One region of the Subtercola sp. YIM 133946 genome, then DNA from elsewhere that is predicted to be linked to it. Evidence: predicted binding sites of a transcription regulator. Region 1 holds the regulator's gene; each other region holds the start of a gene.
The links. Region 1 encodes HrcA, which represses chaperone genes, less so after heat shock. Its sites were predicted from a motif close to TTNGCACTCGNNNNNNNCGAGTGCNAA; they were not measured.
Positions count from the first base shown of each region.

Region 2: a site for HrcA is predicted at 4,824-4,850, ahead of groL (chaperonin GroEL). Genes of this name have one in related genera too.
Region 3: a site for HrcA is predicted at 3,993-4,019, ahead of V3W46_RS14395 (Hsp20/alpha crystallin family protein). Genes of this name have one in related genera too.

Region 1 covers NZ_JAZHPE010000015.1:43,066-52,591, forward strand. Annotated here, with positions in the region: gene V3W46_RS04785 (PhoH family protein) at 1-687, opposite strand, end outside; gene V3W46_RS04790 (HIT domain-containing protein) at 662-1,042, opposite strand; gene V3W46_RS04795 (16S rRNA (uracil(1498)-N(3))-methyltransferase) at 1,085-1,876, opposite strand; gene dnaJ (molecular chaperone DnaJ) at 1,876-2,991, opposite strand; gene hrcA (heat-inducible transcriptional repressor HrcA) at 3,069-4,091, opposite strand; gene V3W46_RS04810 (DUF4870 domain-containing protein) at 4,248-4,667, shown strand; gene V3W46_RS04815 (DUF4870 domain-containing protein) at 4,683-5,141, shown strand; gene V3W46_RS04820 (coproporphyrinogen-III oxidase family protein) at 5,196-6,485, opposite strand; gene V3W46_RS04825 (DUF1990 family protein) at 6,533-7,198, opposite strand; gene V3W46_RS04830 (RNA polymerase sigma factor) at 7,313-7,852, shown strand; gene V3W46_RS04835 (hypothetical protein) at 7,842-9,026, shown strand; gene lepA (translation elongation factor 4) at 9,034-9,526, opposite strand, start outside.
Region 2 covers NZ_JAZHPE010000016.1:156,858-166,383, forward strand. Annotated here, with positions in the region: gene V3W46_RS05950 (response regulator transcription factor) at 1-354, shown strand, start outside; gene V3W46_RS05955 (sensor histidine kinase) at 504-2,297, shown strand; gene V3W46_RS05960 (hypothetical protein) at 2,315-2,800, opposite strand; gene groL (chaperonin GroEL) at 3,158-4,777, opposite strand; gene V3W46_RS05970 (cold-shock protein) at 4,948-5,151, opposite strand; gene V3W46_RS05975 (LytR C-terminal domain-containing protein) at 5,296-5,817, opposite strand; gene V3W46_RS05980 (DUF3263 domain-containing protein) at 5,877-6,131, opposite strand; gene V3W46_RS05985 (GNAT family N-acetyltransferase) at 6,233-6,715, opposite strand; gene msrB (peptide-methionine (R)-S-oxide reductase MsrB) at 6,796-7,197, shown strand; gene V3W46_RS05995 (nitroreductase family protein) at 7,207-7,740, shown strand; gene V3W46_RS06000 (hypothetical protein) at 7,756-8,100, opposite strand; gene V3W46_RS06005 (GNAT family N-acetyltransferase) at 8,287-8,790, shown strand; gene V3W46_RS06010 (GNAT family N-acetyltransferase) at 8,854-9,351, opposite strand.
Region 3 covers NZ_JAZHPE010000045.1:69,491-79,016, forward strand. Annotated here, with positions in the region: gene V3W46_RS14370 (CPBP family intramembrane glutamic endopeptidase) at 1-573, opposite strand, end outside; gene V3W46_RS14375 (alpha/beta hydrolase) at 777-1,655, shown strand; gene V3W46_RS14380 (DUF6069 family protein) at 1,839-2,333, shown strand; gene V3W46_RS14385 (COG4705 family protein) at 2,330-3,094, shown strand; gene V3W46_RS14390 (hypothetical protein) at 3,156-3,422, opposite strand; gene V3W46_RS14395 (Hsp20/alpha crystallin family protein) at 3,500-3,931, opposite strand; gene V3W46_RS14400 (DUF899 family protein) at 4,064-4,750, shown strand; gene V3W46_RS14405 (GGDEF domain-containing protein) at 4,861-5,820, shown strand; gene V3W46_RS14410 (DUF7882 family protein) at 5,848-6,180, opposite strand; gene V3W46_RS14415 (response regulator transcription factor) at 6,299-6,988, shown strand; gene V3W46_RS14420 (IclR family transcriptional regulator) at 7,124-7,897, opposite strand; gene V3W46_RS14425 (CoA transferase subunit A) at 8,062-8,772, shown strand; gene V3W46_RS14430 (CoA transferase subunit B) at 8,787-9,476, shown strand; gene V3W46_RS14435 (SDR family NAD(P)-dependent oxidoreductase) at 9,465-9,526, opposite strand, start outside.

The sequences.
Region 1 (9,526 bases):
ATCGAGCATCTCGTTGAGGGCGTCGAAGAGCGGCCGCAGGTACGGGTCGATCTTGTCGGTCAGCGAACCGGGCAGATAGCCCAGCCGCTCGCCGGCCTCGACCGCGGGCCGGGTCAGGATGATGCGGTTGACCTCTTTGCGCTGCAGGGCCTGCACGGCCTTCGCCATGGCGAGGTACGTCTTGCCGGTTCCCGCCGGGCCGATGCCGAACACGATGGTGTTCTCATCGATCGCGTCGATGTACTGCTTCTGCCCGAGCGTCTTGGCCCGAACCGTTCGGCCTCGGGCGCTCAGGATGGGCTGGCCGAGCGCGTCAGACGGGCTGGTCGTGCTGCCGGAGTCGAGCATCCGCGCCGACGCCGTCACCTCGATCTCGGTGAGCTCGTCGTTGCCGTTTCGCACCATCTCGACGAGCTCGTCGATCAGACGGTGCGCCGACTCGACATCGGCCTCGGGGCCCTGCAGGGTGATCTCGTTGCCCCGCACGTGCAGCCCCACCGTGGGGTACTGCTTCTCGACGAGGGTGACCAGCCGGTCTTGCGGGCCGAGCAGGCGCACCATGGCGAGCCCGTCGACGTGGATGACCGCGTCGGAGAGCGCGCCGCCGCCGCTCGGGTCTGCGCCGGCGCGCGCAGCGGCGCCACGACCGTTCGCTAACGACTCAGAACGTGGCAAGTGAACCCTCATCGCTCGCGGTGGTGCTGCCGCCGTCGGGCCAGGCGAGAACGTGGGCGTGCACGTGGAAGACGGTCTGCCCGGCCCCCTCGCCCGTGTTGAAGATGAGCCGGAAGTCGCTGCCCGCGTGTTCGGCGGCGACATCGTTCGCTATGGCGACCACCTCGGCGAGCAGCCCGGGGTCGCCCGCGGCCAGCTCGACGACGTTCGCATACTGTTCGGTCTTCGGCACCACCAGCAGGTGCACCGGCGCCTTGGGTGCCACGTCGGCGAACGCGATCACGCGCTCGGTCTCGGCCACGATGGTCGCCGGAATCTGACGCGCGACGATGCGGCTGAAGATGGAGGGCTCGGTTGAAGCTGGCATGTCGTCCATCTTAAGGTGAGCAGCTGACAGACCGCCCGGTCGTCACCACCGGCCCAGCAGCACGTTCAGCGCGGCGAGCCCCGCGGGCCCCGCCGACGAGGTGCGCAGGATGCCGGGCCCGAGCCGCACGGCGGTGGCGCCGGCCTTCGTCAGGTCGTCGAGCTCACGTTCGGCGATGCCGCCCTCGGGGCCCACGACCAGCACGAGGTCGGGCAGGGTGCTGTCGGGGTTCTGGGCGACGCCCTCCCCCGCGATGTCGCTCTGCGCGACGGCGGCGAGGTCGACAGAGCTGATCGGATGCTCGGCGGTGGGCTCGAGAATGAGCACCCGGGTGCGCTCGGCGAGGGCGACGAGCTCTTTCGTCGTGTGCAGCCCGCTCACCTCGGGCACCCACGCACGGATCGACTGTTTCGTCGCCTCGCGCACGACACTGCGCCAGCGGTCGATGCCCTTCGCGACCTTGTCGCCCACCCAGCGCGACACCGACCGTTCGGCCGCCCAGGGCACCACGCCGTCGATGCCGAGCTCGGTGGCCGCCTGGATGGCCAGTTCGTCGCGGTCGCCCTTGGCGAGCGCCTGCACGAGCCAGATCGAGAGCTCGGGCACCGGAACGTCGAGCACGTGCGTCACCGCGATGCTCAGCACGGTGCTCGAGACCGCGATGACGGGCCCGGTGACCATCAGCCCGCGGCCGTCGCCGATGGAGGTCTCCTCGCCGACGCGCAGCCGGTTCACCTTCACGGCGTGCTTCTGCTCGTCGCCGTGCAGCGAGACGACGTCAGAGACGTCGTGCGGAATGTCGCGCAGGTCTTCGCGCAGGTACAGCGAGGCCATCAGTTCAGAAAACGGTCGCGCAGCTTCGAGAACAGCCCCTGCTGGAACTGCCCGAGCGACGGGGCCGGGTACTTGTGGGCGGCTGCCAGCTGCTTGACCAGCTCTTTCTGCTTGTGGTCGAGCTTCGTCGGCGTCACCACCTGGATGCCGATCTTCAGGTCGCCCCGGCCGCCGCCGCGCAGCTTGGTCACACCGCGCGACTTGACCGTGACCACCTCAGAGCTCTGGATGCCCGCCTTCAGCTCGATCTCGACGTCGCCGTCGAGCGCGTTGACGGTGGTCGTGGTGCCGAGCACCGCGTCCCACATCTGCACCTCGAGGGTGCAGAGGATGTCGTCGCCGTTGCGGCTGAACACGTCGTGGTGCCGCACCTTCACCTCGAGGTAGAGGTCGCCCTGCGGGCCGCCCGCGGGGCCGACCTCGCCCTGGCCGGGCATCTGCAGGCGCAGGCCGGTGTCGACGCCGGCGGGGATGTCGACGGGAATGATGCGTCGCGCGCGGACGCGACCCTGGCCCTGGCAGGTGACGCAGGGCGCGGGGATGATCGTGCCGAAGCCGCGGCAGGTGCCGCACGGCGAGCTGGTCATCACATTGCCGAGCAGCGAGCGCACGGTGCGCGAGATCTGGCCGGTGCCGTGGCAGATGTCGCAGGTGACCTCAGAGGTGCCCGGCTGCGCGCACGAGCCGTGGCAGGTCTCGCAGATGACCGCTGTGTCGACCTCGAGGTCGCGGTGGGTGCCGAAGATGACCTCGCCGAGGTCGACCTCGACGCGCAGCAGGGCGTCCTGCCCGCGTTCGGCACGCGAGCGCGGGCCGCGCTGGCCGCCCTGCTGGCCGCCGAAGAACGTCTCGAAGATGTCGCCGAAGCCGCCGAATCCCTGGGCGCCTGCGCCACCGCCCCCGAAACCGGCCTGCGGGCCGCGATCGTAGCTCTGGCGCTGCCCGGGGTCGCTCAGCACGTCATAGGCGTGCGTCACCGCCTTGAAGCGCTCTTCGGCATCCGGGCTCGAGTTCACGTCGGGGTGCAGCTCGCGCGCGAGGCGACGGTACGCCTTCTTGATTTCATCAGCACTCGCGTCGCGTTCGACACCGAGTACGTCGTAGTGGTCAGCCACGAAGGGCCTCTCCTTTGCGTTTGGGTGGGTTGCCGGGCCGAAAGCGGATCACCGCTGCTGTTTCGACCACGAGATGATCACGATTCGCCGAGGCTCTTCGAGAGATAGCGGGCGACCGCGCGAACGGCCGCGATGTTGCTGGAGTAGTCCATGCGGGTGGGGCCGAGCACGCCGAGCCGGGCGACCGCGCCGCCCGCCGAGCTGTAACCGCTGGCCAGCACCGAGGTCTCGGCGAGGCCGAACGGAGCGTTCTCACGGCCGATGCTGATCGAGATGCCGTGCTCGTCGGCCTGCATCTCGCTGAACAGCCGCAGCAGAACAACCTGCTCTTCGACCGCCTCGAGCACCGGAAGGATGCTGCCGGCGAAGTCGCCCTCAGTGCGCACGAGGTTTGCGGCCCCCGCGATGATGAGCTTCTCCTGCCGGTTGGCGGTGACCTGCTCGGCCAGGGTGGCCGCGATGACGGCGACGGATACCCGGCGATCGGCCACGAACTGCTCGGTGAAGACGGCGAGCCTCGCGGCCGCCTCGTCGAGCCCCAGGCCGGAGACCGACGCATTGACGCGCGCCCGCACATCCGCGAGGAAGTCGTCGTCGGCAGCAACCGGAAGCTCGACGATGCGCTGTTCGACGTGGCCGGTGTCGGTGATCACCACGGTCAGCAGGCGGGTGGAGGTCAGTGCGACGAGTTCGATGTGGCGCACCTTCGCCTGCGACAGCGAGGGGTACTGCACCAGCGCGACCTGCTGGGTGAGCTGCGAGAGCAGCCGAACAGTGCGGGCGAGCACGTCGTCGAGGTCGACCGAAGAGCCGAGAAAGGTCTCGATGGCCTGCCGCTGGGCGGGCGACAGCGGTTTCAGGTCGGCCAGGTGGTCGACGAAGAGGCGGTAGCCCTTGTCGGTGGGAATGCGGCCCGACGAGGTGTGCGGGGCCACGATCAACTCTTCTTCTTCGAGCAGGGCCATGTCGTTGCGAATCGTGGCGGCCGACACCCCGAAGGAGTGCCTGTCGACGATCGACTTCGAGCCGACGGGCTCGCGGGAGGCCACATAGTCGTGCACGATCACGCGAAGCACTTCGAGGCTGCGTTCAGAGACCACTGCCGTTGCCTGCCTTCCTCGTGCCGGTGCTTAGCACTCCAGTGTTCAGAGTGCCAATTATATATCGGCCACCACGGCGTACGACTTTCGCCGAGTATCCGACACGCTGAGCAAATATCATTGCCTCAGGTCACAGGTCGGCATTATCTTGTGACCATGTCTGACCCCAACGAACCGCCGCCCTACCAGCCCGGCCCTGCGCCGGCCGCGGGCGCGCCCCTCTCGGCCGCCGACGACAAGCTCTGGGCGAGTCTGGCCCACTTCGGCAACATCATCCTGCTCGTTCCGGCCCTCATCATCTACCTCGTGTTCAAAGACCGCGGGCCGCTGGTGAACCAGGAGAGCAAGGAGGCCCTGAACTGGACGATCAACGTCACCGGCGTGATCGTCATCGTCAACATCCTCTCGGCCATCCTCGGCGTGATCCCGATTCTGGGGTTCGTTCTCGGCCTGCTGCTGACGCTCGTGTGGGTCGCGGTCTTGATTGTCAATCTCGTGTTCGCCATCATCGGTGGAGTACGGGTCAATGGCGGCGGCACCTATCGCTATCCGTTCAACTACCGGTGGATCAAGTAATCGAAAGGCACTGACATGACGAACGTACCTCCCACCCCGCCTCCGCCCCCGCCCGGGCAGCCGCCCGTCGGGCCACCGGTGCCACCCCAGGGGCCCCCGCCCGCAGGCCCTCCGCCCGTCGGCGGCTACGCGGCCCAGCCGCCCATGAGCCCCTCAGACCAGCGGCTCTGGGCCACGCTCATCCACGTCGGCGGCATCATCTTCGGCTTCCTGCCGGCGCTGATCGGCTACCTCGTGCTGAAAGACCGCGGCGAGTTCATTCTCGAACACACCAAGACGGCGCTGAACTTCCAGCTCACGATGCTCATCGCCTACGTCGTGGGCAGCATTCTGACGTTCCTCATCATCGGCATCTTCATCATCATCGCCGCGGGAATCATCGTGCTGGTCTTCAGCATCATCGCCGCCATCGCCGCCAACAAGGGCGAGCTGTACTACTACCCGAAGTGGTGCACGATCCAGTTCATCAAGTAGCGCTGCGGATGCCCGGCGGCGCCACCGCGCGACGCCCGGGCCGCGTCGCCGCACTCAGGTGAGGCGACGCACCACCGCATCGGCCAGAAGCCGCCCTCGCAGGGTCAGTTCAATCGACCCGGCGAAGGCGGCTTTCGCGTTCACCAGGCCGTCGGCGATCAGGCCGGCGACCTCGCGGCTCGCCTCGGGCCCGAGCGAGGCGATCGGCAACCCCGAACGGATGCGCGCCAGCAGCAGAACCCGCTCGATCTCGCGCGAGCCGGCGTCGGGCGTCTCGCGGCCCGCAGCCGGCGACACTCCGGCGAAGATGCGGTCGGCGTAGGCGGCCGGGTGCTTCACGTTCCACCAGCGGGTTCCGCCCACGTGGCTGTGGGCGCCGGGGCCGACGCCCCACCAGTCGTGGCCCTGCCAGTAGGCGAGGTTGTGGCGCGAACGGTACTCCGTCGCGGGGGTGGCCGGGCCGGTGAGCGCGTCGGCGGGCGGGGCGGCCACGCGCGGGATCGGTGCCGCCGAGGCGCGCGACCAGTTGCTCACCTCATACCACTCGTAGCCCGCGGCCCCGAGGCGGGCATCCACCAGCTCGTACATGTCGGCCTCGAGGTCGTCGTCGGGTTCGGGGTAGACGCCCGACCTGATCTGGCGGGCGAGTTTGGTGCCCTCTTCGACGATCAGCGCGTAGGCAGAGAGATGGTCGGGCTGCATGGCGATGGCGGCGTCGACCGAGCGGCTCCAGTCGTCGAGGCTCTCGCCCGGGGTGCCGTAGATGAGATCGACGCTGACCTGCAGCCCGGCATCCCGCGCCCAGCCGACGACCTGCGGCACCCGCTCGGGGTCGTGGGTGCGGTCGAGGGTCTGCAGCACGCGCGGCACGGCCGACTGCATGCCGAAGCTGACACGGGTGAACCCGGCGGCGGCGAGGTCGGCGAGATACCGGGCGTCGACCGAGTCGGGGTTCGCCTCGGTGGTGACCTCGGCCCCAGGGGCCAGGCCCCAGGTGTCGGCGACCGCGTGCAGCATCGAGACGAGCTGGTGGGCGGGCAGCAGGGTGGGGGTTCCGCCGCCGAAGAACACGGTCGAGACGGGGCGCGCATCGACGCCTGACCCTTCGAGCACGCCCGCGGCGAAGCCGACCTCGCGGATGGCCTGGCCCGCGTAGTCGAGCTGTTTCGCGCCACGCAGCTCGGTCGAGGTGTAGGTGTTGAAGTCGCAGTATCCGCAACGCACCCGGCAGAACGGAACGTGCAGGTACACGCCGAACGGATGCCCGTGCGAGAGCTCGGCCGTACCGGCCGGCAGCAGACCGTCGGGCGGGGCGGGGTCGCCGAGCGGCAGGGCGCTACCCACGGCGACGGCCCCGGGCATCCATTCGACGCGGCACAGCGGTCGCCGCGTCAGGCACGGGCGGGAAGCAGCGCACGCAGGTAGAGCTTGGTGGTCTTGCGTTGCTGCCAGCGCACGAGGGGGCCGGCCAGGCGGTAGTACCACGTGCTCGGCTTCGAGAAGCTGCGGATGGTCACCCACACCGAGTCGTCGGGCCGATGTTCGACCATGAAGCTCTCTTCGCCGATCTCGGGATGCCCGGGCAGGGTGCCGTAGGCGAAACCCACGCGGTGCTCGTCGCTGGTCACCGAGACCACGCGCACCGGGGCGACGAACCGCACCCCGACGACGTGCACCACGAGCTCGGCGGTGACCCCCGGCGCCACGTGAGGAGTGCCGTCTTCGGTGTAGACGTGCCCCTCGTCGAACTCGCGCGGGCCGACCGGGTTGCCGTCGACGTCGTAGACCAGCCCGGCGTAGTCGGACTCGCTCGACGGCGGCAGCTCGATGTTCTCGACGGCCAGGCCGCTGCCGCGCTGGATTCCCCAGGTGAGCACGGCTTCGGCGGCCGAATCGAACCGTTCGACGCCCGAGCCGAGCCGCACGGTAGCCTCGAACGGACGGAAGCCCTTCGGCGGGTAGTACATCAGGTCGTCGGCCTGGCTCGCGCCGATCGCCGCGTACGTCAGCGCCTGGCCGCTGTGCGTCTCGCGCGTTCGAATCTGTTCGCCTGCCATCGTTCCATTATCGACGACGGCGCCGCCGATGGCGCACCGGCCGTCTTGAGCGAATGTTCGTCGGTGATGTGATTGTCTGCGGTCTGCAGACATTACGAAGGTGAGGGGGTGCACATGACTGCAGTCGATTCGCCAGACGCCGAGTTGTTGGCGCTGTCTGCCGGCGGCGACGCCGAGGCCCTGCGCGCCATTCTGCGGCGGCACGCCCCCGCCGTCACGCGCTACGCCTGGGCTCTGGTGGCGAACGCAACCGATGTCGAGGAGGTCGTGCAAGACACCTTCGTGACCTGCTGGCGCAAAGCCGCCACGATCGTTCTGGCCGACCGTTCGCTGTTGCCCTGGCTGCTCGTCACGTGCCGCAACACGGCGCTGAACCTCAACCGGTCGAGGCTGCGGCACGCGGCCGGCCCGCTGCCCGATGAGATCGCCGCGCCAGAGAGCGACGACGAATCACGCGACCGGCTGAGGTGGGTGATGGCCGAGATGGAGGCCCTCTCGCCCCTCGACCGGCGCATCTGCGAGCTGTGCCTGATTGAGGGCCGCAGCTACGCCGAGGCCGCGCAGGCGACCGGCATCAGCGTCGGAGCCGTGCGACAACGGGTGGCACGATCGCGCACCCGGCTGCGAAAGGCGGTGACCGAGAATGAGAACTGACCCTCCCACCGGCGACGACTTCGATAGGATCATCGGCCGCATCACCGATGCCGTGATGGCCGAAGCGATCGTCACGCCGCAGGACGCGGCGCTACTGCCGGGGCCGGCGACCGAGGCTGCCGCCCGGCCGGCGACGACGGCGGGGTCGGCGGGATCGGCAACCGCACCCGGGCCGGCGACGACGGCGGTGCCCCGCCCGACAGACGTGCCTCGCCGCCGGGTCGGGCTGCGGGCCGCGGTCGTGGTGGTTCTCGTGCTGCTCGGCGTGGGCACGGCCGGCACCGCGCTGGCGCTCGGGCTGGGTACCTCGCTGTGGAACGTGGGCGCTCCGATCGCGACCGCGACCCCCAGCGACACCCCTTCCCCGAGTTCGACACCGACCGCGCCCGCATCGTCGGCGCCGCCGGCACCGTCTGTTCCTGCCGTCACCACCTCGCCGCAGACGTTCACCGCGCCGAGCTGGGGCTCCGGGGTGACGGCGGATGTGTCGGGGCTTGCTCCGAACACGCGGTACGCGGTGTCGATCGAGTCGCGGTATAGAGGTGAGTCGTCGACTCCCGACGGGTACTTCCCTGTGCTCAGCTCGCCCGCACCGCTGACCACAGACGGCTCGGGCAGAGCGTCGATCACCTTCACGCCCGACACCTTTCCGCAGAACTTCACACACAGCGGCGAGAGCGGCTTTCTCTTGGGCAGCTACCTCAGGGTCGACGCCGGCGACGGCCCGGCACCGGAGTCGCCCTCAGACGGCTCGACGACCGGAATCGCCGAACCCGTGGCGCTGAGCGAGCCGCTGTCGATCGCGTTCCTGCCCATCGACGACGTCACGGCCGACGTGCAGGCCTGCGTCGAGCCCGAGCAGCTGGTTGCGGGGCAGGCCGGCCTGCCGGTGACATTCTCCGGACTGCTGCCGGGCGAGTGGGTGGAGCTGCGCGGTGTGCAGACCGACGGTGGAACCGGCTACAGCTTCGACGGCCGCGGCGCTGCCGACGACTCAGGGCACGCGACGATCATCATGAACGGAAACACCGCCGAGTATCCCGTCGCCCCCTCCAGTGCGATCGCCCCGAGCGTGTGGCAGATCGCCTGGTCGGCCAACTTCAGGGTCACGCCGCCCGACGGTCAGTACGACGGTACCCTGCCGGTGACGATCGGCGGGTGCGCCGCCGGCTGACGAGGGGCTACTTGTCTTTCTTGCTCTCGGTGTCGCCGCTCAGGGCGGCGATGAACGCCTCCTGCGGGACCTCGACGCGGCCCACCATCTTCATGCGCTTCTTGCCCTCCTTCTGCTTCTCGAGCAGTTTGCGCTTGCGGGTGATGTCACCGCCGTAGCACTTGGCCAGAACGTCTTTGCGCATGGCGCTGATCGACTCGCGAGCGATGATGCGCGCGCCGATGGCGGCCTGGATGGGCACCTCGAACTGCTGGCGCGGAATGAGCTTCTTCAGCCGCTCGGTCATCAGCACGCCGTAGGCGTAGGCCTTCTCGCGGTGCACGATGGCGCTGAACGCGTCGACGGCCTCACCCTGCAGCAGAATGTCGACCTTGACCAGGTCGGCAACCTGCTCGCCGATGGGCTCGTAGTCGAGGCTGGCGTAGCCCTGCGTGCGGCTCTTCAGGTGGTCGAAGAAATCGAAGACGATCTCGCCCAGCGGCATCCTGTAGTGCAGCTCG
Region 2 (9,526 bases), on a different contig from region 1:
GCCCGCATCAAGGCCATCCTGCGCCGCACGATGCAGGCCGACGAAGACGCCATCATCCGCGCCGGCGAGCTCACCATGGACCAGGACACGCACGAGGTCTTCGTGGCCGACACCGCCATCGAGCTCAGCCCCACCGAGTTCAAGCTGCTGCGCTACCTGATGCTGAATCCCAACCGGGTGCTCTCGAAGGCGCAGATTCTCGACCACGTGTGGGAGTACGACTTCAACGGCGACGCCGGCATCGTCGAATCGTACATCTCGTACCTGCGCCGCAAGCTCGACCAGTACAGCGACGAGTCGCTCATTCAGACCAAGCGCGGCTTCGGCTACATGCTGAAGGTCAGCAAGGCGTAAGGCGTCAGGCCCGCGCCGGTCGAGTAGGTGCGCGAAGCGCACCGTGTCGAAACCTCACCGCCCACCCGCTCATCCCGGGTTTCGATACGCGCTCCGCGCCACTCAACCAGCGGGGGCTCAGCTCGCACCGCGTACTCTGGTAGACACTCATGGCCGTCACTCCCTCCACGTTCTGGAACTCGATCTCACTGCGCACCAAGATCACCGGTGTGACGGTTCTGCTGCTCACGCTGGGGCTCGTGGTGGCGGGGGTCGGCACCATGACCGTGCTGCGGTCGTACCTGCTGAACCAGGTCGATTCGTCGCTGTCGACGGCGTACGACGACTCGTACTCGTCGTTCATGGGACCGAACGCCACACACACCACCTTCGCCCTGAGCGATGTGACGAGTGCTCCACAGGAGTACTTCGTCGGGCTGCTGAGCTCTGACGGTACCCTCGCCGCGAGCAACTGGGGCACGCGGGCGGTCGACGACCAGCCCGTTCTCACCGGCCTGCCGCTCACCCCGTCAGACGCGGTGGTGGCGAAGAAGCCGATCTACGCCCTCTCGTCGGCGAACAAGGGCGAGTGGCACGCGGCGGTGCGTACCATCTACTTCGCCGACAACTCCACCGGCACCCTCGTCATCGCCTCGTCGCTCGAGAACACCGACCGCATCACGACGACCTACCTCTCGATCTTTCTGGCCTTCAGCATCGGCGTGGTCATCCTGGGCGCCATGCTCACCCGGCTGCTCGTGACGAGCACGTTCGCGCCGCTGCGCGCGGTGGAGAAGACCGCCGCCGAGATCGCCAACGGCGACTTCAGTCAGCGCATGGCCGACGGCACCCCGAACACCGAGGTCGGGCGGCTCAACCGGTCGCTCAACACCATGCTGAGCAGAATCGACAGCGCCTTCACCGACCGCGCCAAGACCATCGACCAGATGCGGCGGTTCGTCGGCGACGCGAGCCACGAGCTGCGCACGCCCCTGGTGTCGGTTCGCGGTTATGCGGAGCTCTACCGCATGGGGGCCCTGCAGACGCCCGAAGAGGTGGCGAAGGCCATGGACCGCATCGAGAAGGAGGCGATCCGCATGGGGGCGCTCGTCGAAGACCTGCTCGAACTGGCCCGGCTCGACGAGACGAAACCGCTCAACCTCACCCGCATCGATCTCGTGCCGATTGCGGTCGACGCGGCTCTGGATGCCCGGGCCTCGAGCCCCGAGCGAGTGGTGTCGATCATCCTGCCCCGTTCGTCGCAGCCCGTGAGCTTCGCGCCCGCGGCCGACGCCGCGCTGGGGCCGGAGGCGGCGCAACTGCTGCTCGCCACCACCGACGTCGCCGGTGTGCCCGCCGCAGACGACAGGGCGGCGGCAGGCAATGTGACGGGCCCGATCGGTTTTGCGGGCGCGACCCTGGCTCGACTGCGCCGCCGGCCGCGCGCCCCGGGGGCGACCACCGCCACCGGAACGCTCACCGCCGTCGGTTCTGGCGACGCCCAGGCGGGCGACGAGGCGGCCCTCGCCGAGATCACCCCGGCCGACCTCGATCTGGCCAGCCTCGACTCCGACGACCGCGACGGCGTCGCACCCGTCGTGATGGCCGATGAGAACAAGATCAGGCAGGTGGTGGCCAACCTCATCGGCAACGCCCTGCGTTTCACGCCGAACGACAGCCCCATCGAGGTGTCTGTGCAGGTCGACGAGGCCCGGCAGGTGGCGGTGCTCGACGTGATCGACCACGGCGAGGGCATCCCGCCGCAGATTCGCGAGAAGATCTTCCAGCGCTTCTGGCGTGCCGACTCGTCACGCACCCGTGAGACGGGCGGCAGTGGGCTGGGGCTCGCGATCGTGTCGTCGATCATCCAGGCCCACAAGGGCACGGTCGAGGCCGTCGAGACGACGGGCGGCGGGGCCACCTTCAGGGTGACCCTGCCGCTCGCCGCCCCGGCCTCGACCTGACAAGCGCCGACGGCCGGTCACCGCACGGTGACGGTTGCGGCGGCGGGCGCCGGCTCGGCGACCTCGTCGCTGCGCAGCACGAGCGTCACGCCCGCCTGCACCGCCGCCTGCCGGCGCCAGCCGATCGCCTGCCGAACCTGCAGGTCGCTCTGCTCGCCGGGCTCGACGGTGACGACGAACTCGGGAGCGAACAGGGCGCCCGCCTCGGCGAACGCGCGATGCGCCGACCGGATGATCGCCGCACCCCAGAGTTCGGGATGCGATATCGACGGCCGCACGATGAGGCAGCGCAGCTCGACGGGGTGCACCGAGCCGACAGGGCCCCACCACACGGCGCGGGCCACCGGTCTGTCGTCGACGAACGCGAGCCACGTCCATTCGCGACGCAGGCTGCCTGAGGCGAGGCCCCGGCCGAACTGGTCGGGTGTGATCCAGACAAGCGGATCACGGGTTGAGAAGCGCAACAACGACAGATCGTCGGTGCGCTGGGATACACGGAACACGAGAGACTTCCTCCGAGAGAGTGGAACGGAGGCGCTTCGGGCGAGACAGCTGGGCTGCGGTTATGCCGCTGGGGGAAGCGCCGGGATGGATGGGCGTACTGCACGCACTGCGTGCGACGTGACGGGCACTGCGCCTGAAAGCGCTGCTGCTGCGCTCGTAAACGCTGCTGGGCCGCCTGCTGCCTCTGTTGTGAAGATCATCATCCTGGTTCACCTCCCCTTTCGATTCGAAGTCGTGTCGCGGCCAACTGGTCGCGGTTGTCAACCATAGCGCGCCCCTCTCGTGCCGCGCAAGACACAAAAAAACGGGCCGGCTCCCGAAGGAGTCGGCCCGTTCTCGTGAATCGGTTCGACGGACTAGAAGTCCATGCCACCCGTGGGGTCACCGGCGGGAACCGGGTTGCGCTCGGGCTTGTCGGCCACGACGACCTCGGTCGTCAGGAACAGACCGGCGATCGATGCGGCGTTCTGCAGAGCGGAGCGCGTCACCTTCACCGGGTCGTTGATTCCGGCAGCCAGCATGTCGACGTACTCGCCGGTCGCGGCGTTGAGGCCGTGACCGGTGGGCAGGTTGCGCACCTTCTCGGCGACGACACCGGGCTCGAGGCCCGCGTTGACGGCGATCTGCTTGAGCGGGGCGTCGATGGCGACCTTGACGATGTTCGCGCCAGTCGCCTCGTCACCCGTGAGCTCGAGCTTCTCGAACGCGGTCTTGCCGGCCTGGATGAGTGCGACGCCACCACCGGCGACGATGCCCTCTTCGACGGCGGCCTTCGCGTTGCGAACGGCGTCTTCGATGCGGTGCTTGCGCTCCTTGAGCTCGACCTCGGTCGCAGCGCCGGCCTTGATGACGGCGACGCCACCGGCCAGCTTCGCGAGACGCTCCTGGAGCTTTTCACGGTCATAGTCGCTGTCGGTGTTCTCGATCTCGTTGCGGATCTGCTGCACGCGACCGGCGATGAGCTCGGCGTCGCCGGCACCCTCGACGATGGTGGTCTCATCTTTGGTGATGACGACCTTGCGTGCACGGCCCAGAAGGTCGAGCGTGACATTCTCGAGCTTGAGGCCGACCTCTTCAGAGATGACCTGGCCGCCGGTGAGAATGGCGATGTCTTGCAGCTGCGCCTTGCGGCGGTCGCCGAAGCCGGGAGCCTTGACGGCCACCGACTTGAAGATGCCGCGGATCTTGTTGACGACGAGCGTGGCGAGTGCTTCGCCATCGACGTCTTCAGCGATGATCAGCAGCTGCTTGTTGGCCTGGATGACCTTGTCGACGATGGGCAGCAGGTCTTTGATCTGCGACACCTTCGAGTTGACGATCAAGATGTAGGGGTCTTCGAAGACGGCCTCTTGACGGTCGGGGTCGGTGACGAAGTACTGCGACAGGTAGCCCTTGTCGAAGCGCATGCCCTCGGTCAGCTCGAGCTCGGTGCCGAACGTGTTCGACTCCTCGACGGTGACGACACCCTCTTTACCGACCTTGTCGATGGCCTCGGCGATCAGGGCGCCGATCTCGGTGTCACCGGCAGAGATCGATGCGGTGGCAGCGATCTCCTCTTTCGTCTCAATCTCTTTCGCGTTCGCGACGAGCTCGGCGATGACGGCCGCAACAGCCTTCTCGATGCCTTTCTTCAGGCTGATCGGGTCGGCGCCGGCTGCGACGTTGCGCAGGCCTTCGCGAACCAGGGCCTGGGCGAGAACGGTCGCGGTGGTCGTTCCGTCACCGGCGACGTCATCGGTCTTCTTGGCGACCTCTTTGACGAGCTCGGCACCGATCTTCTCGTACGGGTCGTCGAGCTCGATCTCCTTGGCGATCGACACACCATCGTTCGTGATGGTGGGCGCGCCCCACTTCTTCTCCAGTACGACGTTACGACCGCGCGGGCCGAGCGTCACCTTGACCGCGTCGGCCAAAATGTTGAGTCCACGTTCGAGGCCGCGTCGTGCCTCTTCGTCGAAAGCAATAATCTTTGCCATGTGTGTTTCTCGTCCCTCCCGGGCGTCATGAAAGATTCATAAAGGTTTAGCACTCAGGTACTACGAGTGCTAAGACCAATACTGGCACTCACATGGTGAGAGTGCAAGTGACGCCCAGGGGGACGCAGGTTTCGATACGCGGCTTCGCCGCTACTCAACCAGTGGACGGGTTATGCCAGGCGAACAGACTCCGCCTGCGGGCCCTTCGAGCCGGCACCGACCTCGAAGATGACCTGCTGGCCTTCTTCGAGAACTTTGTAGCCGCCCATGTCGATGGCCGAGTAGTGCACGAAGACGTCTTGTCCGCCACCCTCGACGGTGATGAAGCCGTAGCCCTTTTCAGCGTTGAACCACTTCACGGTTCCGTTCGCCATTGTTACTCCCAGTTGCTGTGTTACTTGCCCACCACTTCGACTGAAGTGGTCCGTTTTTCTAGTAAAACGGTGCGGTAACGAAAATCAGGGGCGCGTGACCACAATTCAACAAGAATTAAACAAGCTGGAAATACAAGCCAGTGATCAGCCGGCGGCGGGGTCGACGTAGTCGGTTCCGAGCACGGCCGTGAGGTCTGCGCCGGGAAACTGGTCGGAGACGGCCACAGCGATACCGCCGAGCGTCGCGGCCAGCCCCTTGGCCTCGCCCTCGTTCGCCGGGTCGGAGTAGTACACCGTCGACGTGGCCACGTCTTGGCTGCTTGCGTTCGCCTCAGCTCCCACCGTCCATCCGGCGGTCGTCGCCTGGTCGGCGGCACGGGTGGCGAGACCCTCGGTGGTGGTTCCGTTCAGAATGGTGACGTTCGCGGCCGGGTTCGTGGTCGGCTGGACCGTGGGGGTCGGGGTGGCCGTGTCGGCCGCCGCGCTCGACCCGGTGCCCGAGAAGACGCCGGTGAACTGGTTGCCGTTGTTCACGGCGAACAGCCCGACGACACCGAGGCCGACGAGCACGCCGGTGGCCAGCGCGGCCCAGGCGAAGACGATCCATCCCCTGCCGCGCCGCTTCGGCCCGCGGTGCGCCCCGCGACGGGCGACGTCTGTCGGCACGCGGTCGAAAGAGTCTCGTGGTTCAGTTGCCATAGGTACGTGCAGGCCGTTCTGGTTCGCTACTCGCCACGCGGCAGCAGCCGGGCGGCGCGGGCCGCCAGCCGGGTGTCTCTCAGCCGCCTGAGTCGTTTGATGAGCATGGGTTCACGGGCGAGCGCCGCAGGGTCGTCGATGAGCCGGTTCAGAATCTGGTGGTACCGCGCAGCCGAGAGTCCGAACTCCTGGCGTACGGCCTGTTCTTTCAACCCGGCATGCTGCCACCACGCGCGTTCGAATTCGAGAATGCGAACGTCGCGCTCGGACAGCTGTGCCACGACTTCTGCCGAAGGGTCGACCGGTCGGTGCTGCGCATCGGCCACGTCTCCACCCTTCGCTACGCCTCTTTCGCCTCATTGTAGGGCGGGGCGCCTTGGCGTCAGGTGTGCGCCACGGCTGTGTCGGCTGTGGGTGAGCGGTACATCGAGGTGTGCAGGATGCCCGCCTCCTCGTACTCGTCACCGAACGCCTCGAACCCGAACCCGGCATACAGGGGAACGATGTACGACTGCGAGTGCAGCAGCATCGGCAGCTGCCCGTACTGCTCGAGTACCCGGGTGATGAGCCGCTGGGCGAGGCCCTGGCCCCGGTGCTGGGGCGCTACGACGACCCGGCCGATGAGGTGCCGGGCGTCGCGGTGCTCGGCGGTGGCGTCTTCGATCACACGGAGGTAGGCGATGGTGCGCTCGCCGTCGGCCAGCCAGAAGTGCTTCGTGGTCGGTTCGCGGTCGCGGTCATCCAGCTCTTCTTCGTCGACCTTCTGCTCGACGAAGAACACGTTCGTGCGCAGACGCAGGAACGCGTACAGCTCGTCGGTCGTGAGTTCGCTCCACGACTTCGAAATGATGGAATGGTCTGACACGCGGTTCAGTTTACTGTGATGATGGATCGCGCTCTTCGGGCAGCGACGCGGCCCGCAGCCGCCAGAGACAAGGGAAATGCATGAGCTACGACGTATCGAAGTCTGACGAGGAATGGCGCACCGAGCTGAGCCGCCAGGAGTTCGCCGTGCTGCGTGAAGCGGCGACAGAGCGCCCGTGGACGGGCGAGCTGCTCGACGAGAACCGCGAGGGCGTCTACAAGTGCAAGGCGTGCGGGCAGGAGCTGTTTCGCAGCGACGCCAAGTTCGACTCGCACTGCGGCTGGCCGAGCTTCTATGCGCCGAAGGAGTCTGACGCGGTCGAACTGATCGAAGACCGTTCGCTCGGCATGGTGCGCACCGAGGTGCGCTGCTCGAACTGCGGCTCGCACCTCGGGCACCTGTTCGACGACGCGCCCCAGACCCCGACGGGCGACCGGTTCTGCATGAACTCCGTGTCGCTGTCGTTCGACCAAAAGGGCTGACCACCCTTCGTGTCGGCCTACGACAGCCTGCTCAGGCGGCGGTCGCTCTCGAAGGTGGGGGCGAACGCCCCGTCGCAGACCGAGCTGCTCAGGCTGCTCGACGCCGCGGCGACGGTCGCCGATCACAGCTCGCTGCGACCCTGGCGGCTGATCACCCTGCGCGGCGACAAGCGCGACCTGCTGGGGCACGCGTTCGCCGAAGCCGACGGCGGCAACGCGCTGAAGTACGTCTCGAGGGCGCGCCGGGCCCCGTTGCTGATCGCGATCGTGGCCGTCCACCGGCCGAGCGGCAAGGTCGCCTACTGGGAGCAGGAGGCGGTGGCCGCCGGCGTGGCCCACAACCTGTCACTGCTTCTCGATGAGGCGGGCTGGGGTGTCATCTGGCGCACGGGGCACCTCACCCGCAGTGAGCCGGTGCGACGGATGCACGGGCTGGCCGGCAACGAACAACTGCTCGGCTGGCTGTACGTCGGCGACGCTCCCCCGGGGCGCGAACTGCGGCGCAAGCGGCCGAACCCCGCCGACTTCCTCAGCGAGCTGTGAGGGCGGTGCCGGGCGTCAGTGGCGCTCGTGCAGGCCGAGCGGGTTGACGGGGTCGGGGCCCAGGCGGCCAGAGGCGTCGATCAGTTCGCGCACGTGTTCGGCCATATAGCCGGCGGCCTCGGTGAGGGTCTTGGTCGACGTGACCCAGACGCGCAGGCCGCTGGTGTCGCAACCGTAGGTGTAGACGCCGAAGAGCACGTGGGGGCCGTCGGTGTACCGCCTTATCCAGCCCAGGCAGCGGCCGTCGTGCGCCAGGAACCACACATCGTCGCTCCACGGCGTGGGCACGTACACGACGTGCGGCTGGGTCGCGTCGACGTCGGTCGGCAGGGCGGCGGTGGTACCGGTCGGGGTGCTCACAGACACCAGATTATGTCGAATTGCTGACAGAACGCCCCATACACTCGGTGTGTTCTTGGTGCACATCGTGCAAACAGGTCGAGCGAAACCGGGCGGCCGAGAGCCGCGCGGGAGAGTCGGCCGGCTGGTGGCCCGTGCTGCGGGACTCCCCCGCTGGCGCGTCGGCCGGCTGCTAGCCTGTGCCGCATGGTCTCCCCCGCCGTCACCCTGAGCACTGCTGCCCTGACAATCGAACCGCTGCGGGTCGACCACGCCGCGGCCATGCTGGCGGTGCTCGCCGACGCGGCGCTCTATGAGCACACGGGCGGCGAACCACCGACGCTGGGCGAGCTGACGGCGCGGTACGAGCGGCAGCTGGCGGGCTCGCCGGCCGGCGGCGAGCAGTGGCTGAATTGGATCGCCGTCGAGCGTTCGACCGGCGCGGCCGTGGGCTTCGTGCAGGCCACGGTTCGGGATGCGGCGGAGCTCGCCTGGCTGGTCGGAGTGCGGTGGCAGGGCCGGGGGTATGCCACCGAGGCGGCGAAAGCGGTGCGGCAGTGGTTGCAGGCGCAGGGCGTGCTGGTGTTCGAGGCGCACATCGCCGACGCGAACATCCCGTCACGGCGGGTGGCCGCCGCCCTGCTGCTCGAACCGACAGAGGAGTTCGTCGACGGCGAGCGCACCTGGCGCGGCCGGCGCGAGTCAGCCTGAGCGTTCGTCTCGCCGCGAACGGATCGGCGCAGCCGGCGCAGTTGTCGCGGCCGCGAGCAGGCCTCAGCGCTGGTCGAGCGCGAGACGCATGTGCTTCAGGTCGAGCCAGCGGCCGAACTTGATGCCGACGCCCTCGACGGTTCCGCTGTCGGTGAAGCCGAGGCGCTCGTGCAGTCTGATCGAGGAGGCGTTGCCGGCCTCGATGGCCGCGATCATGACGTGGAACCCGGCGGTCTTCGCCTCGGCGATGAGCGCCTCCATCAGGGCCTGCCCGAGACCCTCGCCGGTGCGGTCGGCGCGGATGTAGACCGAGTTCTCGACCGTGAAGCGGTAGCCCTCTTTGGCTCGCCACGGGCCGTAGGTGGCGTAGCCGAGAACGGTGTCGCCCTCGGCGGCGACGATCGCCAGCTGGCCGGGCGAGCGATGCGCGGCGAGCCAGGCGCGGCGTTCGCCGAGGGTGGCGAGAGTGTCTGTCCAGATGGCGGTGGAGTGCTCGATGTTGTGGTTGTGGATGGCCAGCAGCTGGGGCAGGTCGGCGTCGGCGGCGCGGCGGATCAGCATGGGTGCTCCTGGCGGGTGGCGGTGGCGGTCGGTCGGCAGCCGAGGGCGGCTTCTGCACGATTCTACGGCCGGGCGGGCATCCGGAGCGGCGGGAGCCGGGCGGGCATCAGGAGCGACGGGAGCACGGCGGGCATGCGAGCAGTGGGAGCACGGCGGCCTCCGGAGCGGCGGGAGC
Region 3 (9,526 bases), on a different contig from region 1:
CCCGTCCATCGTGAGAAACGCGATTTGGAAGAGCATGACCGGCAACGGGAGGCCCTGCCACAGCTGGGTGACCGTGTGCGCCAACCCGAACACGATCGCAGACACCATCAACACGACGATCTCGGAGTGCCCGCCACGCAGCGAGACGATCAGGATGCCGCGAAAATAGAGCTCCTCACCGACACCCACCAGGGTTGTGCCGACGATGACGACCAGAACGAGCCCGACCGTGAGTTGTGACCATTGTGTGCCGCTCAGCTGCAGGGCGACCTGCACGAGCAGGAGCAGCGGAACGAGGAACCACCACCAGCGTCGCGGGCGGCCACGGGCGACGCTGGGCTCGTGCCAGACGTCACTCCACCAGCCCGACCGCCACGCGAAAACGATCCCAGCTGCGATGAGGATGGGCAGCGCGACCAGATGGGTGATGGCGAACTGTGCCGTCGCATCAGGCGTTGGCCCGAGCAGATCCCCGAGCGCGTCGCTCGCGACGGCGGCGAGGAGAACATAGACGATCAGCCCGATCAGCCCGACCCAGAACCGGCGCGGCACCCCGCCCCCTGATGCGCTCATGCCGCCCCCGTTCCAGCCGATACCCTAACCCACGCCGGTGTCGCTGCCCGAATACTCGCCCACCATGCCTGGTAGCGATCGCGGGCTTGAAACTCGGGCCGCCCTCTCCCACGACTCGTGAACCGGTGCGTACACGACGTAGGGTCGTGTGCATGGAACCTCTCGCGCCTGGGATGCGGCGAATCGGTAAGATCATGCGGCGTATGCCTGGTGCGTCGGTTGCGTCGGCCACCGACGCCGAGATTGCGCGCAACAGCGGGGCCGGGGCGCCGGAGCTGTTCGCGTCGATCCTGATGGGTCGGCGGCCGCGGAGCGTGACCACCGAAGACCGAACCGTCGACGGGATCGGCGTGCGCATCTACTCACCGTCACGTCGCGGGGCGCGGCTGCCGCTGATCGTGTACTTCCACGGCGGCGGTTTCGTGTTCGGCGATCTTCGTGGCGGGGACTGGATCTGCGGCACGGTGGCCCACCGGTTGGGGGCGATCGTGGTGTCGGTCGACTACCGGCTCGCACCGCGGCATCCCTTCCCGGCCGGTGTCGACGACTGCTTCACCGGCCTGAAGTGGGCGGCCGCCCACGCCGACGAGCTGGGCGCAGACGCCCGGAGAATAGGCGTGATGGGCGAAAGCGCCGGCGGAAACCTCGCCGCCGTGGTCGCGCTGATGGCGCGGGATGAGGCGGGCCCGGCCGTCAGGCACCAGGCGCTGCTCTACCCGGTGACCGGGGCGTACGACTCGGAGTCTCGCCGCACGAACGCTGACGCGTTCATCCTCACCGCCGCCGACATGCGGAAGTTCGACGAAATCTACGCCGGAGACCGGAACGACTGGCGCGTGTCACCGTTGCTCGCGGAGTCGTTCGCCGGGCTGCCGCCTGCGCTGATCGAGGTCGCAGCGCATGACCCACTGCACGATGACGGTGTTCAGTACGCTGACGCGCTGCGCGCGGCCGGGGTGCCGGTGCAGCTGATCAGCTACCCGTCGATGCCGCACGGGTTTCTCAACTTTCCGCGGTTCGCCCGAGACGCCACGCCCGCCCTGGCCGCCGTGGTCAAGGCGCAGCGCAGGGCCCTCCGGTAGCAGCGCGGGCCGTTCGGGTCGTTCTTCTCGCGGGCTGCCGGCCGGGCATCCGTGTCGTGTCATCCTCCGTGATGACGCGAAGATCACCCGCGCGACCGATGCCGCCGGGCGGCGTTGACCGTAGCGTGGCGTGAGGCGCCCGTTCGGGCATCCTTGACGTGCCGCAGGCAGAGACGAGCAGAGATGACAGGTTCGCGCGACCGCCCTCTGCCGCGACCCGGTCGCCGACTTCTCGACGCCTTCTGCATCGATCTGCCGCTCGGCCGCAGTCAGCCGCGACTTCTGCGTTTCGTCGTCGCGACCGTCGTCGCCGTCGCGGCATCACTGCTGGCGTGCGCCGGCCTCGTGGGTCTGGGCGTGCTGCTCTACCCAGCGACGAAGGGGTATGAGCACTACGCCTTCTCCGATTACGGCAAGCTCACCATCATCGGTGTCGTGCTCGCATCCCTGGCCTGGCCGCTCGTCACACTCGTGAGCACCCGTGCCCGTCGTCTCTACGTCTGGTTGGCGGTCATCGTCACGGTCGTCGGCTTCGCTCCCGACGCCTGGATCCTCTACACGGGTCAGCCGGCCGCAGGGGTGTTCATTCTCGTTCTCATGCACCTCGCCCTGGCGCTGATCACCTGCGTGGCGCTGGTGTTCATCGCGCCGCAACAAACGAGAGGCGCCGAGTGGTGAGCAGGCTGGTCGCGGCCACCCGCGCGTCGAAGGTTCCGGAGGTCTCGGTACTGTTCTGGGTGACGAAAGTGCTGACGACGGGCATGGGAGAGACGACGTCAGACTTCTTCGCGGTGACGTTCGATCCGGTCGTCGTGATTCCCCTCACCGGCATCGCGCTCGTCATCGCGCTCGTCGTTCAGTTTCGCGCGACGGCGTACTCACCCTGGATCTACTGGATGACCGTGGTGCTGGTCAGCGTCTTCGGCACGATGGCGGCCGACGTCGCCCATGTCGGGCTCGGCATCCCGTACGCCGTCTCGACGGTGGTCTTCGCGGTCGTGCTCGCGGTGGTCTTCGTGGTGTGGCGTCTCAGCGAGGGCACCCTGTCGATCCACAGCATCACGACGCGGCGCCGCGAGGCCTTCTATTGGGCTGCGGTTCTGGCCACGTTCGCCCTGGGCACGGCCGCGGGCGACCTCACCGCGACGGTCTTCGACCTGGGCTACCTCGGGTCGGGCATCCTGTTCGCCGTCATCATCGCCGTACCCGCTGTGGCGTACCTCGCCTTTCGAATGAATGCTGTCGCCGCATTCTGGTTCGCCTACGTGGTGACCCGGCCGTTGGGTGCGTCGTTCGCCGACTGGATGGCCGTGCCGCCCGCACGCGGCGGCCTCGGTCTGGGCACCGGCCCCATCAGTCTCGCGCTCCTGGTGCTGATCGTGGGATGCGTGAGCGTGTTGGCGGTCGAGCATCGTTCCGTTCGGCGAGTGCGCCGGTGACCCAGACGCACACATTGGCGCGGGAACACTCGCTCAGATGAGTGCTCCCGCGCCCTCGTGTCTACCGGGCTCCCGCCGCTGACGGAGGCGATCGCATCCACGGCGCGATCTCGGTGACGTGCTCCGCGCGAGGATGCTCGCGAGTGGTCTCGGGCGCGCTCCACGCGGCGGGACGGCAGTCGTCTGTGCAGCCGGTTTTCACTACTGGGGGCCACTCGCTCTGGATGATCATCCAGAAGGCGAGGTCGGCTAGATCCTGGTCGCCGAGAATGACGTCGAGGAACCGCTCATCGACCGGCTCTTCCCTGACGGAAGTGGCGTTGTACACAGCAGAACACCTCCAACCATGAATGCTGGGTGCGGGGCGGGTGAGGGGTCGCTCAGGCGCCGCCCCGCACCGGTCTGTCAGACGGTGATCGTCTTCTGATCGTCGGGCGTCTGCGCCGCGTTGATCTCGATCTTGCGTGGCTTCGCCTTCTCGCTGACCGGGATCACGACCGACAGCACGCCGTTGTCGTACGTCGCCGAGATCTTCTCTGACGCGACGCCCTCGCCGAGGCTGAACTGGCGGAGGTAGGTACCGTTGGGCCGCTCCTGCGTCAACCACTTCGCGCCCTCGTGCGCGGCGGCGGTGCGCTGCGCGCGGATGGTGAGCAGCTGACCGTCGACATCGACGTCGACCGATCCCGGGTCGACGCCGGGCAGGTCGGCGTTCAGAATGTACTGGTCACCTTCGCGATACAGGTCGACGGGCATGAACTTCGGGCCCGGCCGGAACTGGAGCAGGTTGCCGGTGAGACGGTCGAGCTCGCTGAAAGGATCGAAAGACATTGCCATAATGAGGATTCCCCTTTCTTGTGTGTATGAGTCGGTGTGACTCAACTTCGTGGGAAAAATGTTAGCACTCCACACCCGAGAGTGCCAATATCCAGGCTTGGATCTTCAGCTCTGTGCTGCGAGATTGGGTTCATGGAGATGAGCGGGCCGCGGTGGCCACAGGCAGACGAGGGGTACGCGGTCGCGCGCGACCAGCTCAGAGAAGCGGAGCACGAGCTCACCAGGGCCATCGAGGCAGTGGCCGAGCAGCGTCGGGCGCTGCCGCCCGGCAGCGTGGTCGACGATTACGAGTTTCTCGAGGGGCCGAGCGATATCGACGCCTCCGACCGTTCGACGGTCGTTCGACTGAGCGACCTCTTCGGTGAACACTCGACGGTCATGCTGTACAACTTCATGTTCGACGGCAGCACGCAGCAGCCGTGTCGAATGTGCACGTCTCTTATCGACGGATTCGACGGTGCCGCCGCCGATCTGGCCGAACGCGTCGGTTTTGCGATCGTCGCGCCGTCGCCCCTGGCGCCGCTCCGCGCGTACGGGCGCAGTCGCGGGTGGCGGAATGTGCGCCTGCTCGCCGACCCCGACGGCAGTTATTCACGCGACAGCGGAGGGATCTCGAGCTCGGGAGAGTTGAGCTCGTTGATGACGGTCTTCACCCGACGGGAGGGGAGCATCCGGCACTTCTACACGGCCCAGAAACCACCCAGCAGTGCCGGTCAGGATGATCGGCATCTCGACTTGCTGTGGACGCTGTGGGGCTCCCTCGACCTGACGCCCGAGGGGCGCGAGGAGTGGCGACCCGGTCGACCGCAACGGCGCTGACGGTGAGCCGGCGAGGCTCTGTCTCGCGGGCGCAGACGGTGGATGCGGCACAGTCGGGCCGGCGAGTGGGGCGCCCTGCACGATAATTGACGTGTGGGGGGAGATACCGAATGGCTAGGTGGCGAGGCGCGCTGATTCCGGCCGGGATTCCTGCGTTCTCCTGGGTCACGTCTGCGGCGGGCCTGGTGATAGCGGCGAGTGGGTTGGTCGACGTCTTCACGTCGACGGGTAATCCGTTCGGCAGCGTCTGGACGTGGTGCTGGATCGGGCTCACCCTGATTCTGGCAGGAACTCCGATTCTTCGCGGCGCACGGTTCACGCGAGGCGTGGGGCTCGCCGGCACGATCGTGTTCTTTCTCGTCACGTCCCTGCAGCTGGCGGTGTCGACAGCGCCTGTCGCATCGATCAACAATGTGGTGTTGTACCCGATGCTCGCCACGTACCTCGGCTGGTTCTACCGGCGACGCGTGGCCCGGGCCGTCATCGCGGGCGCGTTCATCTGTTCGGCGACGTCGCTGTTCGTCAACCCGATCGAGCACGTGTTCATCACCTGGATCAATCTGGCCCTCGCCTCGGTCTTCTGTCTCGAAGCTGCGTCGTACCTGAAGTCGAAACTGGATGGCGAGGTCAAGACAGACCCGCTGACCGGGGTGCTGAATCGGTCAGGACTCGACGAACGCATCGGTCTCGAACTCGACCGCGCGTCACGATCGGGTCTGCCGATGACGATCGCGATCTTCGACCTCGACGACTTCAAACACACGAATGACACGCAGGGTCACGCGGCCGGCGACCAGCTTCTCATCGACTTCGCTCGCGGACTACAGGAGACCACTCGGCGCCTCGACACCGTCGCCCGCATCGGAGGCGACGAATTCCTCATCGTGATGCCCGACACCACGGCTGACGACGCGACCTCATCGATCGACCGGTTTCGCGACCAGTTCGGCACCGGGTGGTCTTTCAGGCTCGCGCAAGCGTCACCCGGTGACACGCCGCACTCACTTCGCGACCGGGCCGACCGGCAGCTCTACGCACTCAAGAACGCTCGCCGGCGCCCGCCACAGTGACCGTCGCCTAGGCGTAGTCGCATCCGTCTACTGAGCCCGCGCGGGGTGGCGGGACTCTGGGGGAGCGCTGTCGGGCTCCGGCACCAAACGGAGCCCTGGTCCGCTGTTGGCCGAGAGGGTCAGCTCCTGCAGCCAGGCGCGATTCAGCGGGAGGTCCTCGCCCGCCGCGACGACGAACTGCATCGGGATCGCCGGGTGACACCACAGCGTCTTGGTCGTGCCGGTGAGCGTGTCGTCCCAGGTGAAGGTGAACTTCTCCTCCCGGCGGAGCTTCGCGATGACAACGCTGCGGAGATGCATCAGGGCGCGGTCGTCGAACTCGATCTCAGCTCCCGGTGAACCGTAAATCAGGGTTCCCACACTCTGCTCCCATTCTGCGACGCGCTACAAACCACCATTACTCAACCTGAAACAGTTCAGCGCCGAATCACCCCTGAGCGTGAATCTCACCTCCCTGAATTCGGCTACGGTAGGCGGCATGTCTGAGACTGTGAGCAAACCCATCACCGTCGCGCTCGTCGACGACTACGACATCGTGCTCACGGGCCTGGCGCACATGTTCGACCACTACCGGAAGAGAATCGTCGTCACCGAGATCGACGCCAACAAGCCGCTGACCGAGAGCGTCGACATCGTTCTGTACGACACGTTCGCCCAGCCGGAGTCAGACCATCGTGACATCGGCGAGCTCGTCAGCAACCCGCTGGCCAGGCGAGTGGTCGTCTACACCTGGAGTTTCCAGCCCGAACTGATCGAGAGCGCCCAGCGCCTGGGCGTGCACGGCTACCTCTCGAAGGCCCTGCCGGCACGGGAGCTCGTCGCGGCGCTGGAAGCGGTGCATGCGGGTCAGCGGGTGGTCAGCGCCATCCCCAAGAGGTCGGGTGTGTCATCCGGGCTGGACTGGCCGGGTCGCCGTGAAGGACTGAGCGACCGCGAGTCAGAGATCCTCGCCCTGATCACCCAGGGCAAGACGAATGAGGAGGTCGCCGCGCTGACCTACCTGAGCCCGAACACGCTCAAGACCCATGTGCGCACCATCTACCGCAAGATCGGCGTCAGCAATCGCATCCAGGCTGTGCTCTGGGGCGTGGCCAATGGTTTCACCCCCGACTTCCACCGCATCAACAGCTGGCTCACCCACCGCGACCCTGCGACACTCGACAGCTAGAACACCAGCGACCGGATGCCCCCGCTGGGTGGGGGCATCCGATGATGCCCCGCAGCCCGCAGCCCGCAGCCCGCAGCCCGCCACGCGTAGCCCCGCCGCGCAGCCCCGCACTCCGCCACCCGCCACCGCGGACCGTCATCCGGGCAGGTCGTGCAGGCGCCTCGTGACGCGGTGGGCCTGTTCGAGCAGCAGGCGGCCGAGTTCGGGCCGGCGGCGGGCGCTGAACCGTGACTCGATGCCGGTGAGACTGAGCGCCCAGGCCGGCTTGCCGTGCGTGTCGAAGACGGCGGCGCCCATGCCCCAGCTGCCCTCGACGATGAGGCCCGGATTCACGGCGTAGCCGAGGGCCCGGGTCTCGGCGATGCGCCTGCGCAGGCTGTCGGCGGAGTGCTCTTCGCCCCACCGGTCGGCGAGTGGCTCGCGCGTGAGGTACTCGTCGACCTCGGGATCGCTGAGAAAGGCGAGGATGGCGATTCCGGCCGACGCGACGCCGAGCGGAAACCGAACCCCCTCGTAGAGCACGAACGACCGCACCGGAAAGCTGCCCTCCTCGCGCAGCAGACAGACGGTCTCGTCGCCGCGGCGGGCAGAGAGAAACGCGCTCTCGCCGGTCTCACGGGCGAGCAGTTCGACGCTCTCCCGAGCGACGTCGGCGATGTCGTAGCGCTCGGCGGCGAGGGCGCCGAGCAGGTAGAGCTCGGGCCCGAGGTACCACCTCGCCGTGCGGTTGTCGTGGTCGAGAAAACCTTCGGCGGCGAGCGAGGTGAGCAGCCGGTGGGTGGTCGGCCGGGTGATGCCAGTGCGGCGGGCCACCTCGGCGGTCGTGATGCCGGTCTTGGCGTCGGCGCTGACGGCCCGCACGATGAGGCCGACGCGGCCGACGACCTGTGCGCCCTTCACCTCGGTCATCCGAGCCCTCCGTATGTCCACAATGTAGACACGACGTTCTGGGTTGCCCACATTCCAACCACTCTACGGGCGGCCGTTGACCCGGGCAATGGATGCCCGTACCGTCGGCAGCGCGGCGCTGCGACCACGTTGTGGGCGGCTCCGTGTGCAATGAAGGAGGGCAGATGACCCAGGTCTACAGCAGCGCAGCGGATGCTCTGCGAGACGTGATCGGCGACGGAATGACGATCGCGGTCGGTGGGTTCGGGTTGAGCGGCAACCCGTTCGACCTGATCGAGGCGGTGCGCGACAGCGGAGCATCCGATCTGACCATCGTGTCGAACAACATGGGCATCGACGGCAAGGGCCTCGGCCTGCTGCTCGAGAACCACCAGGTGACGAAGGTGCTGGCGTCGTACGTCGGTGAGAACAGATTGTTCGCGCAGCAGTTTCTCTCGGGCGAGCTCGAGGTCGAGTTCGTGCCGCAGGGCACACTGGCCGAGCGGCTGCGTGCCGGGGGCGCAGGAATCGCGGGCTTCTACACGAAGACCGGTGTCGGCACCCCGGTGGCCGACGGCAAAGAGCTGCACGAGTTCGACGGCCACACCTACCTGCTCGAGCGCGGCATCGTCGCCGATGTCGCGCTGGTGCACGCCTACCGCGCCGACCGTTCGGGCAACCTGATCTACCGCCATTCGGCCCGCAACTTCAACCCGAACGTCGCGACGGCGGGACGGGTGACCATCGTCGAGGCCGAACAGGTCGTCGACGAGGCGCTCGACCCGAACATCATCGTCACCCCGGGAATCTTCGTGCAGCGGCTCGTTCAGGCGACCGCGCGCGACAAGGAGATCGAACAACGAACCGTTCGGCCGCGCACCGCGGCCGGCGTCTGAAGGGCGGCAGCACCATGGCCTGGTCACGAGACGAGATGGCAGCGATCGCTGCTCAGGAGCTTCGCGACGGCGAATACGTGAACCTCGGCATCGGCATTCCGACGATGGTCGCGAACCATCTGCCGCCCGGCGTCTCGGTGACGCTGCAGAGCGAGAACGGGCTGCTGGGCATGGGCCCATTTCCGTTCGAGGGTGACGAAGACGCCGACCTCGTCAACGCCGGCAAGCAGACCGTCACCCTCGTCGAGGGCGGCAGCTTCTTCGATTCGGCGACCTCGTTCTCGATGATCCGCGGCGGCCACGTGCAGATCGCGATTCTCGGCGCCCTGCAGGTGGCTGCGAACGGTGACCTGGCGAACTGGACCATTCCGGGCAAGCTCGTGAAGGGCATGGGCGGGGCGATGGATCTCGTGGCCGGCACACCACGGGTGATCGTGATCACCGAGCACACCGCCAAAGACGGCACGCCGAAGGTCGTTGAGCGGTGCGACCTGCCGCTGACGGGGGCGGGTGTGGTGCACCGCATCATCACCGACCTGGCCGTGTTCGACGTGACACCCGACGGCCTCGTGCTGCGCTCTGTCGCCCCCGGCGTGAGCGTCGGTGACCTCGAGGAGAAGACGGGGGCCGCCTTCGCGGTCGCGCTCGACGCCCCGCCCGCGAGCGAGCGCGTCGCCGGCCGAGCGGCCGAGTCAGCCGGGTAGTACCGCCGACCATCCACCGTCGACGACGAGGTTCGCGCCTGTGACGTAGG